Regions from separate parts of the Agrobacterium sp. DE0009 genome, predicted to be linked through region 2. Evidence: riboswitches for the same ligand, from Rfam matches in the RefSeq annotation. Region 2 holds a riboswitch; each other region holds the start of a gene.

The links. Region 2 has a riboswitch for thiamine pyrophosphate ahead of thiB (thiamine ABC transporter substrate binding subunit). Riboswitches for the same ligand answer to the same signal wherever they lie in the genome.
Region 1: linked by a shared signal. The riboswitch ahead of thiC (phosphomethylpyrimidine synthase ThiC) and the one ahead of thiB (thiamine ABC transporter substrate binding subunit) in region 2 are both predicted to bind thiamine pyrophosphate.
Region 3: linked by a shared signal. The riboswitch ahead of FS804_RS16250 (ABC transporter permease) and the one ahead of thiB (thiamine ABC transporter substrate binding subunit) in region 2 are both predicted to bind thiamine pyrophosphate.

Annotation. Positions count from the first base shown of each region.
Region 1 is NZ_VEIU01000012.1:21,351-24,623, reverse strand. It holds gene FS804_RS23645 (amino acid--[acyl-carrier-protein] ligase) at 1-279, opposite strand, end outside; gene FS804_RS23640 (acyl-CoA dehydrogenase family protein) at 284-1,465, opposite strand; gene FS804_RS23635 (acyl carrier protein) at 1,465-1,716, opposite strand; TPP riboswitch at 1,898-2,009, shown strand; gene thiC (phosphomethylpyrimidine synthase ThiC) at 2,105-3,273, shown strand, end outside.
Region 2 is NZ_VEIU01000005.1:104,634-107,906, forward strand. It holds gene thiP (thiamine/thiamine pyrophosphate ABC transporter permease ThiP) at 1-530, opposite strand, end outside; gene thiB (thiamine ABC transporter substrate binding subunit) at 550-1,563, opposite strand; TPP riboswitch at 1,600-1,710, opposite strand; gene FS804_RS17960 (VOC family protein) at 1,756-2,148, opposite strand; gene FS804_RS17965 (ABC-F family ATP-binding cassette domain-containing protein) at 2,231-3,273, opposite strand, start outside.
Region 3 is NZ_VEIU01000004.1:150,915-154,187, forward strand. It holds gene FS804_RS16245 (ABC transporter substrate-binding protein) at 1-791, opposite strand, end outside; gene FS804_RS16250 (ABC transporter permease) at 788-1,573, opposite strand; TPP riboswitch at 1,699-1,801, opposite strand; partial or broken gene FS804_RS16255 (TadE/TadG family type IV pilus assembly protein) at 1,985-3,273, shown strand, end outside.

The DNA.
Region 1 (3,273 bases), on a different contig from region 2:
GACATGATCCAGTTCGCAGCCGCAGAAGGAATGGACCGTGCCGGCAAGCTGCGGGAAGCTCTTCATGTAACCGCTTTTTTCGAAATATGCGCGGTTGATGCCGGGCGGAAAACGGATGGCCTCGGCACCGTCGGCACCACCGGTTCGGTCGATCAGCCGCTCGAATGCGGCAATGACGTCCTCAAACTGGCCACTACGGCCATAAAGACCATCCACACCCGTTTCAATCAGCAGGCCTTCTTCGAACAGTCGATCGAGGAACGATGTTTGCATGTCCATGGTCTTATCCCAAAAGGCTCGTGTCCTGCTTGTGAACCAGCAGGAGGTTGGCGGAATTGCCGAGAATGCGGTCGTTGGAAATCATCAGGCGGGCGGAATGCGCGTCGCGCAGGTGTCGGCCAAGGCTATAGGGCGTGCCGTTCTTGTAGCCCATGATGCCGCAGACCAGCATGGCGTGATCGATGATTTCAAGAATGGTTTCCGAAGAGCAGATTTTCACGTTGTTCATGGCGACGGCAAAAGCCATGGACATCAGCTTTTCCGGGTCGCTCTTGGTGTCCTCATAGGCCTTGACGCCAGCGATGACGTTGGACTTCACCACCTGCAGCTTGCTGGAAACCTCCGCAAGGCGAATAGCGCCGGGAGGGGCGGTGCCGGGCGACTTGCGGGCTGCGGCCCTGACGAAGGACTGGGCGCGCAGCACCGCGTCGGAGGCAATACCGTACCAGACGGCGCTCCACAGCAGATGCGAACTTGCAAGCATGGATTGTGCAGCGATTTCCGCGAAGGGCTTGGGGAAAATCTGTGCTGCCGGCGCTTGCCCGCGAAACAGGAAGCCGTCCGAACAGGTGCCGCGCATGCCGAGCGTGTCCCAGGTATGGGTTTTTTCGAGCGTGTACTGGTTTTTCAGGAAGACGGTCATCACCTGATCGGCGGGCGCTGCCTCCTTGTGGGCGCGCGAGGTGATGAGGATCGCGTCGGCATTGCTGCCATAGGAGATAACGGTCGCATCCTTTTCCAGCTGGCAGCTGTCGCCTTCGACCTCAATCGCGCAGATCGAATTGCGCAGGTTGCCGCCGATGCCGCCTTCAGTGGTGGCCGAGGCGAGCAGCAGTTGCTCACCGGCCACCCGGCGCATGAAGCTGGTGTGCCAGGCGCTGTCCACCCCGTGTTCCACGAGACTGGAAAGTTTGATGTGGTGCATGGCGAAGATCATCGCCGTCGCTGAACAGGCCTGGCCGAGCCGGGCACAGATATTGGCGATCTCCTGAAGGCTCGCGCCTTCGCCGCCGAGAGGAGAGGGTATCTGGATGCCGAGCAATCGCTCTGTACGCAATGCGTCGATGGCTTCCTGTGGAAACCGACCGGCAACATCGACGTCATCCGCATGCTTGGCTGCTACGATTGCGACACGGCCCGCGCGCGCGGACAGCGTGTTATCCTGCGGCGCGACGGTCACGTTCATCAGGCTGCCTCTTTACCATCCAGAATAAGCTTAACGGTGTCTTCAATGGCCTTGATGCTGGCAAATGACTTGCGGTTCAGCAGGTTATCCGGAAACTCGATGTCGAATGCCTCTTCTATTCCCAGCATCAATTGCACGGAAGCAAAGGAAGAAAGGCCAGCCGCGTAAAGATCGGCGTCATCTGCAATCGTATCGACGGGGCTTGGAAGCTGGCCGAATTTCGCCAGTATTTCACGTATAGTCGCGTTCATTCAGACGTATCTCCCATGAATCTCACATCAGGATGGTTTGTGCTTATCGTTACGACGCAAACGATAATATTCGCCTAAGCCAATAGGTTAATTGCAACTAACGGAAGAATGCGCCATTTGGGCATCTTTGCCAAGCGCGGATCGTGGTCTTGACAAAAGGCCGGGGGTGTTTTTTCCTGTCGCCATTCACCAGGGGTGTCCCGTCAAGGGGCTGAGATTCTGCTTTCATGCGCAGTGACCCGTTGAACCTGATCCAGTTCATACTGGCGTAGGGACGGTGCAAAGACCTGAAGGCGGGCGGGCGCATGGCGTTTCGTGTCGGCACCCAGGTATTTTCCATCATTCCGGCTCGAACTGGGTCTCCACTGTCAAACTTTGGAGCCTCAAGATGAATATCGCTGCCAAGACCATCCCTCTTTCCGTCACAACCGGGCCGCATGCCGCTTCCGCGAAAATCCACAAGCCGGGCGTTTTGCATCCGCAAATCCGCGTGCCGATGCGCGAGATCGCCGTGCACCCGACGGCCGGCGAACCGCCGGTCACTGTCTATGATTCCTCGGGTCCCTATACCGATCCCTCCCATCCTGTCCTGATCGAAAAAGGTCTGCCGCGCCTGCGCCACGAGTGGATCGTCGCACGCGGCGATGTCGAGGCTTATGAGGGACGGCACGTCAAGCCGGAGGACAACGGTTTTGCTACCGGCGAGCGCCTGACGCCTGAATTTGCCGTGCGTCATCAGCCGCTGAGAGCAACCGCGGGCAAGGCGGTGACGCAACTTGCCTATGCCAGGGCCGGCATTATCACGCCGGAAATGGAATTCATCGCCATTCGCGAAAATCTCGGGCGCGAGGCAGCGAAGGAGAAGCTCGCTCGTGACGGCGAGAGTTTCGGCGCGCATATTCCTGATTATGTCACGGCGGAGTTCGTGCGTCAGGAGGTGGCGGCCGGCCGCGCCATTATCCCTGCGAACATCAATCACCCGGAACTTGAGCCGATGATCATCGGCCGCAATTTTCTCGTCAAGATCAACGCCAATATCGGCAATTCCGCCGTCACCTCCTCCATGGCGGAAGAGGTTGAGAAGATGGTGTGGGCGATCCGCTGGGGTGCGGATACCGTCATGGACCTGTCGACTGGCCGCAACATTCACAATATCCGCGAATGGATCATCCGCAATTCGCCGGTGCCGATCGGAACCGTGCCGCTTTATCAGGCGCTGGAGAAGGTCAACGGCATTGCCGAGGATCTCACCTGGGAGGTGTTTCGCGATACGCTGATCGAGCAGGCGGAGCAGGGCGTGGATTATTTCACCATCCATGCCGGCGTGCGGCTGCACTACATTCCGCTGACCGTTAACCGTGTCACGGGCATCGTTTCGCGCGGCGGCTCGATCATGGCCAAGTGGTGTCTGCATCACCACAAGGAAAGCTTCCTCTATGAGCATTTCGAGGAGATTTGCGACATCTGCCGTGCTTACGATGTCTCCTTCTCACTGGGCGATGGCCTGCGTCCCGGCTCGATCGCCGACGCCAATGACGCTGCGCAGTTCGCCGAGCT
Region 2 (3,273 bases):
CCCATGCCGAGACTTGCCGCCATGCGCCAATATTCGCCCGGAATCCGCTCCAGCGTCGCCAGCATCAGCCGGATCGAAAGCGGAAGATTAAAGAACACATGGGCGATGAGGATGCCGGAAAGACCGTAAATGCTGAACGGCTCGTCCACGCCGGCGGACGTCAGGACTGTGTTCAACACCCCCTGCCTCCCCCAGATGGTGATAATACCGAAGGCGCCGACGATGACAGGCAGCCCCATCGGCACCGCCATCAGCCTGATCACCCAGATCCGCCCAGGAAAGGCCCGGCGTCGGCCAAGCGCCAACGCTACCGGCAGCCCCAATACCATAGAAAAAACCGTAGAGAGCGTTGCCTGATATAGTGTGAAACGCAGGATACGCAGCGTATAGGGATTTATCACCCCGGCGGCCGACCCTCCCGCATCGAAGGTAAAAAGGGCTGCGACAGCGAGCGCCATGAACAGGAAAACGGCGGCAAAAGCCGCCGTTCCGAGGATGATCGACCGTCGATAATCCCGACGCAACATCATGCGGAAGCGTGCCTCTTGCTCAGTTCATGCTCATGGCGGCAAGCCATTCGTCGATCCACACTTTGCGGTCCTTCGCCACCTCTTCCGGATCCATCAGAAATGTCTTCTGCGGCACCACAAGCTTTGAAAACGCGTCCGGCAGCGGCTTGGAGGTGGCCGCAGCCGGCATCATCCAGTTGTTTTCGGGAATGGCATCCTGAAAGCCCGGCGTGAGCGTGAACGCAAGGAACTGCTTTGCCAACTCCTTGTGCGGCGCTTTTTTGAGAAGGCCGGAAACCTCTATCTGGATGTAGTGACCTTCAGAGAACGGCGCGGCTTGGTACCGATCAGTTTTTTCAGCAACCATGTGATAGGCAGGAGAGGTCGTGTAGGACAGCACCATCGGCACCTCACCCTTGGTGAAAAGGCCATAGGATTCTGACCAGCCCGGCGTGACGGTCAAAATGCGCTTTCTGAGCTTCGCCCAGGCTTCAGGGGCCTTGTCGCCATAGACGGACTTTACCCACAGCAGCAGCCCAAGCCCCGGCGTGGAGGTGCGCGGGTCCTGAATGACGATTTTCTGCGAAGGATCCCCTTCCACCAGCTCCTTCAGGCTTGCCGGCGGTGTCTTGACGGTCTGCGTGTCGTAGATGACGGCGAAGTGACCATAGTCATAAGGTACAAAGACATCGTCCTTGTAACCGCCCGGCACCTTGGCAGCCGAAGCGTCGATGCCGCTGACATCAAAAAGCCCGGTCTGTTTGGCTTCCGCGATGAGATTTGTGTCGAGACCAACCACGACATCGGCTTTGGACCCCGTGCCTTCGAGCTTTAACCGGTTGAGCAGCGCGACACCATCCGCCACACCGACGAAATTGACCGTGCAGTTGCAGACCGTCTCAAAAGCTTCCTTCACTTTAGGGCCTGGACCCCACTCCGAAACAAAGCTTTCATAGGTATAAACAGTGAGCTCTTGCTTGTCTTGCGCCTCAGCAAAACCGGGCAGAAGCAGCAAAGCGGCGATGACAGAATTCGGGAAAAAACGACGGCGCACGGGTATCTCCTCAAACAAAAAGGGAAATAGCCGCCTGTCCAAAAGCCGTCTAATCCCTCCGCCGGTATGAACCGGATCAGGTTCTTCGGGTTGGCAAGCCTCTCAGCCTTCTGCACAAAAGCGCACAAGACACCCCGTTAGATCATGATGATGGTGTAGTCCCCTCGCCTTATCTTGGCAAGATGGCTCGTCTCAGCCCTGCTGCGTCATATGCACGAGTTCCCAGACATGCCCGTCGGGATCCTGGAAGCTGCCGGCATACATGAAGCCGTGGTCCTGAACCGGCTTCCAGCCGTTGCCACCAGATGCGAGCGCCGTTGCGATCATCCGGTCGATTTCCTCGCGGCTGCCGGCGGAAAGACAGGTTAACACCTCGGTGCTGCTTTTGGCGTCGGCAATCTCACCGTTGATGAAATCGCGAAAACGCTCTTCCTGAAGAAGCATCACGAAGATGTTCTCTTCCACGATCATGCAAAGCGTGCGGTCGTCGGAATATTCCGGATTGAAGCTGAAACCGAGTACCGTGAAGAAGTTTCTCGATACTTCGATGCTCTTAACCGGCAGGTTGACGAAAATCATGCGCATTTCAGACCTCCTCCATGAAGAGCGGGCATAGAACGTTAATTCCGCCTGTGTGTCAAAGCGCGGATGGACCCGTTACGCTGCATCAGCCCTCCAGCTCCTCGCGCAGCATCTCAAGCTCCAGCCATTCCTCTTCCATGGCCTCCAGCTTGTCACGCAGCTTTTCCATTTCCTGCGCCAGTTTGTTGAACGTCGTCTGGTCCTTGGCAAAGAGTTCCGGGTCAGCCATACGCTGTTCCCGTTTTGCGATCTCTTCCTGGGTCTTCTCCATCTCCTTCGGCAGATTTTCGAGCGCGAATTTCTGCTTGAAGGAGAGTTTCCCCTTCGTCTTTGCAGGCTCCTGCGATGCCGAGGCGGAAGATGACGCTTTCGCCTTTTCCTGCTTCTCCGCCTTGCGCTTTTCGTCCGCAGCACCCTTGCGCTGCGCCATCATGTCAGAATAGCCGCCGGCATATTCGATCCAGCGCCCGTCAGGCTGGTCGGGATTAACGGGCGCGATCGTGGAGGTCACGGTGCGGTCGAGAAAATCGCGATCGTGGCTGACGAGGATGACCGTGCCGGAGAAGCCGGCAACGATTTCCTGCAAGAGATCGAGCGTTTCGATATCGAGATCGTTGGTGGGCTCGTCGAGGATCAGAAGGTTGGTCGGCCGCGCCAGAATACGCGCGAGAATGAGGCGCGCGCGTTCGCCACCGGAGAGATTGCGAATGGGCGTGCGGGCCTGTTCCGGCTGGAACAGGAAATCTTTCATGTACCCAGTCACATGCTTCAACTCGCCGTTAACGAGCAGGTTTTCCCCGCGGCCATCGGTCAGATAATGCGCGAGCGTATCGTTCGGGTTGAGATCCTCGCGCTTCTGGTCGAGCGTCGCGATCTCCAGATTGGTGCCGAGCTTCACCGTGCCGCTATCCGGCTCGAGCTGGCCCGTGAGCATCTTCAGAAGCGTTGTCTTGCCTGCACCGTTGGGGCCCACGAAACCGATACAGTCACCGCGATGGACGCGCAGGGAAAACGGCGCGACGATGACGCGCTCGCCATAGGCCTTGGTGATGCTGTCGGCCTCGATGACGAGCTTGCCGGACTCGCGACCCTCCGTCACGGTTGCCTGGACGGAGCCCTGCGGCCCCT
Region 3 (3,273 bases), on a different contig from region 2:
TTCAGCGCGTCATCAAGGTTCGGATAGGCCTTGATGAAGAGTTGCCAGGCTTCCTGCGGATGGTTGGTAATGTAGATCGCGGCCTGTTCCACGGCGGAAAGAAAGCGTGGCAGGCGGCTGTCCGTGGTCAGTTCGCGATGAGTGACGAAGATCAGCTCGTCATAGGCAGGCACCCCGTTTTCTTCGGGAAAGAAAGATCGTCCTTCATGGCCTTCAAGCTTCATCTGCGTCAGTTCGAAGTTGCGGAAACCGCCAAGCGTAGCGTCCACCTTGCCGGCGATCAGCGACGGCGAGAGTGAGAAATTGACATTGACGAGTTCGACATCGTCCTTCGTCAACCCGTCTTTCTCCAGCATGCGCTTCAGCATCGCATCCTCGAACCCGGAAACGGAAAAACCGACCTTTTTTCCTTTCAGGTCCTTCAGGCTCTTGATCGGCCCATCGGCGAGAACCGTAACGGTGTTGAGCGGTGTTTCCACCAGCGTGCCGAAACGCACGAGTGGCAGGCCGGCTTCGTGGTCGAGATAAAGGTTTGGCTGGTAATGTACGCCGATATCGGCCTGTTTCGCCGAGACAAGGCGCGGCACTGCGGAAGGATCGGCTGGCGGCACCAGTTCCACTTCCAGCCCGGCCTCGGTGAACAGGCCGCGTTCCCTGGCTATCACCATCGGGGCATGATCAGGATTCACGAACCATTCAAGCAACACAGTCAGCTTGTCGGCGGCCTCAGATTGCATGGGCGCAAGGACGCTTGCCGCGGCGATGGCGAGGGAAAGAAGCGTTCGTTTCATGGTGCCGACAGTCTCCGTAAATATCTGAAAGGAATGTTGTGTTCTGTTTCTTTGGCCCAGGGCGCGAGATTGTCTGTCGTCCGATCCACGATCAGCCGGAGCAGCACGGCCATGACGGCCAGAATGGCCATGGCGGCGAACATGGTATCGGTCTGCATACGGGCATTGGACTGGATCATCACGAAACCAAGCCCGGCCGATGAGCCTACCCATTCGCCGATGACGGCGCCGAGTGGGGCGAGCGGCGCCGCCACCCTCAAGCCCGAAATCAGCGAGGGAAGCGCCAGCGGCACGCGCAGCCGGGTGAGGATTTGCCAATGGCTCGCCTGTGTCAGCGAGGCGGCGTCGAGAATGGCGCGGTCCGTGCGGTTGAGGCCATCGGTGAAAGCCGAAGCGACGGGAAAGAAGATGATGATCGCCGTCATAACCACTTTCGAAGCCATGCCGAAGCCGAACCAGAGGACGAGGATGGGGGCGAGCACGAAGACCGGAAAGGCCTGCAACACCAGGACCATGGGCCAGACGAAGCGGCCGAAGCGCGAGGTGGCGGCAATCGTGAAGGCGACGAGGACACCGGCGGTAACGCCTGCCGCAAGCCCGAGCGCCATTTCACCAAGCGTCACCGTGGCCTGACCGAACAGGAAGCCCGGCTGGCGCCAAAAGGCGGCGGCGACATCGGCGGGCGATGGCAGAATATAACGCGGCGGCGCAAACAGCCATGTTCCCGCCTGCCAGAGAAGCAGCAGAAGACCAACACCATTCAGCGCATGGGTGGCACGCATGAGCCGGTCCTCAGACGCAAACGCACCATGTGCGAAGAGAGGAAGTGTTCAGCGTCATCGGTCGTCTCCAGATGTGACGATCACATAGATCAAGCATAGCGGAGAAGAGAATGGGCAGCCCCTTGAAGGCGCGACAGTTCCGTTCCTACGCCGGCATGACCCGGATCAGGTTCAAGGGTCCGGCTCATCGCCATCTCAGCACCGTCAGGTGCTCCCCTCGGAAGAGATTGTTTTGTAGGACATGATCTAAAAATGTCAACGGCTCCGCCGACAGATCATAGGTCTTCTATATATTACTTAAATATAGTTATTATTAATATCGGATTTATTGGTAATTAGTTATATAGATAAACTATATCGCAACGACACTGAAATAAACCTCATCCGAATTCTGATAATTCGGAGCTGAGCTTGAAAAACATCTGGCGGGACAAGTCTGGGAACTTTGCGATTCTGAGTGCTCTGTTGATCATACCGATCATCGGATCCGCCGGCGTTGCGCTGGATGTCGTTCGAGCCATGAGCGTGAAATCCGATCTTCAGATGGCAGCGGATTCTGCGGCTCTGGCCGTGGTTGCGGAAAGTTCAGCCAGTGCCGAGGCTGCACGGCGAATGGCCAGCAACGGCGTCGTTTCGGTTGGAAAGGAAGAGGCTGAAGCTTTTTTTCACAGCAATCAGCGGGGGAACCCGGAATATCGCCTATTGGCGCTCGATATACAGGTGAAGAAGAATAACACCGTGATCGAATCGTCAGTGAGTTTTAAGGCTTCGCTCAATACAACTCTCTCCAGAGTCCTCGGAAAGGATTTCCTGACTGTTTCCGGCAACGCAACTGCCAAATATGAGACGGAAACCTATACCGACTTCTATCTGCTGCTCGACAACTCGCCTTCCATGGGCGTCGGCGCAACGCCGCCGATGTGGCCACGATGAAAGCCGCCCTCGGTTGTCAGTTCGCCTGCCATGTCACGTTGGCGGACGGATCTTCCGATCCCAACAGCAGCTATTTCCGGCTCAAAAACAAGGATCCGCAGGCGAAGGGATACATCAACGCGACGACGCGCATCGACGTGGTTGCAAAGGCGACCGCGAGTTTGATGGACACGGCTCAGGACACGCGCAAAAAACCTGATCAGTATCGCATTGCTGTCTACACTTTCGGAAAGACAGCAGAGGATGCCTTTTTTAACAAAGACCTTCCGGAGATTGTCTCGCGTACCTCGGATTTGCAGGCGGCCAAAAAAAAGATCGGAGGAATTGAGTTGATGTCAGTTCCAGGCCACAATTATAAAAGCGACCAGTATACGAATTTCGACCGTGCACTGACGAGGATAATACCGAAGATGGGAACATCGGGAAGTGGCGCGAGTTCCGCTACACCTGAAAAAATCCTTTTCTTCGTGTCGGATGGCGTGGCCGATGCTGTAAAAGCCGCATGTACCAAGAAAAAGATTTGGAATGGACGCTGCCAGGAACCCATAGACACCAAGCTGTGCGACAACCTCAAAAAACAAGGCTTCCGTATCGCCGTGCTTTACACCACTTACCTCCCGCTTCCTGGTAATCAGCACTACGATAATTGGATCGCACCATTCGAAACGGAGATCGGCCCACGCATGCAAGCCTGCGCCTCCCCTGGCCTGTTTTTCGAAGTCAGCCCCTCGCAGGGTATCAGCGAGGCCATGTCGGCGCTTTTTAAG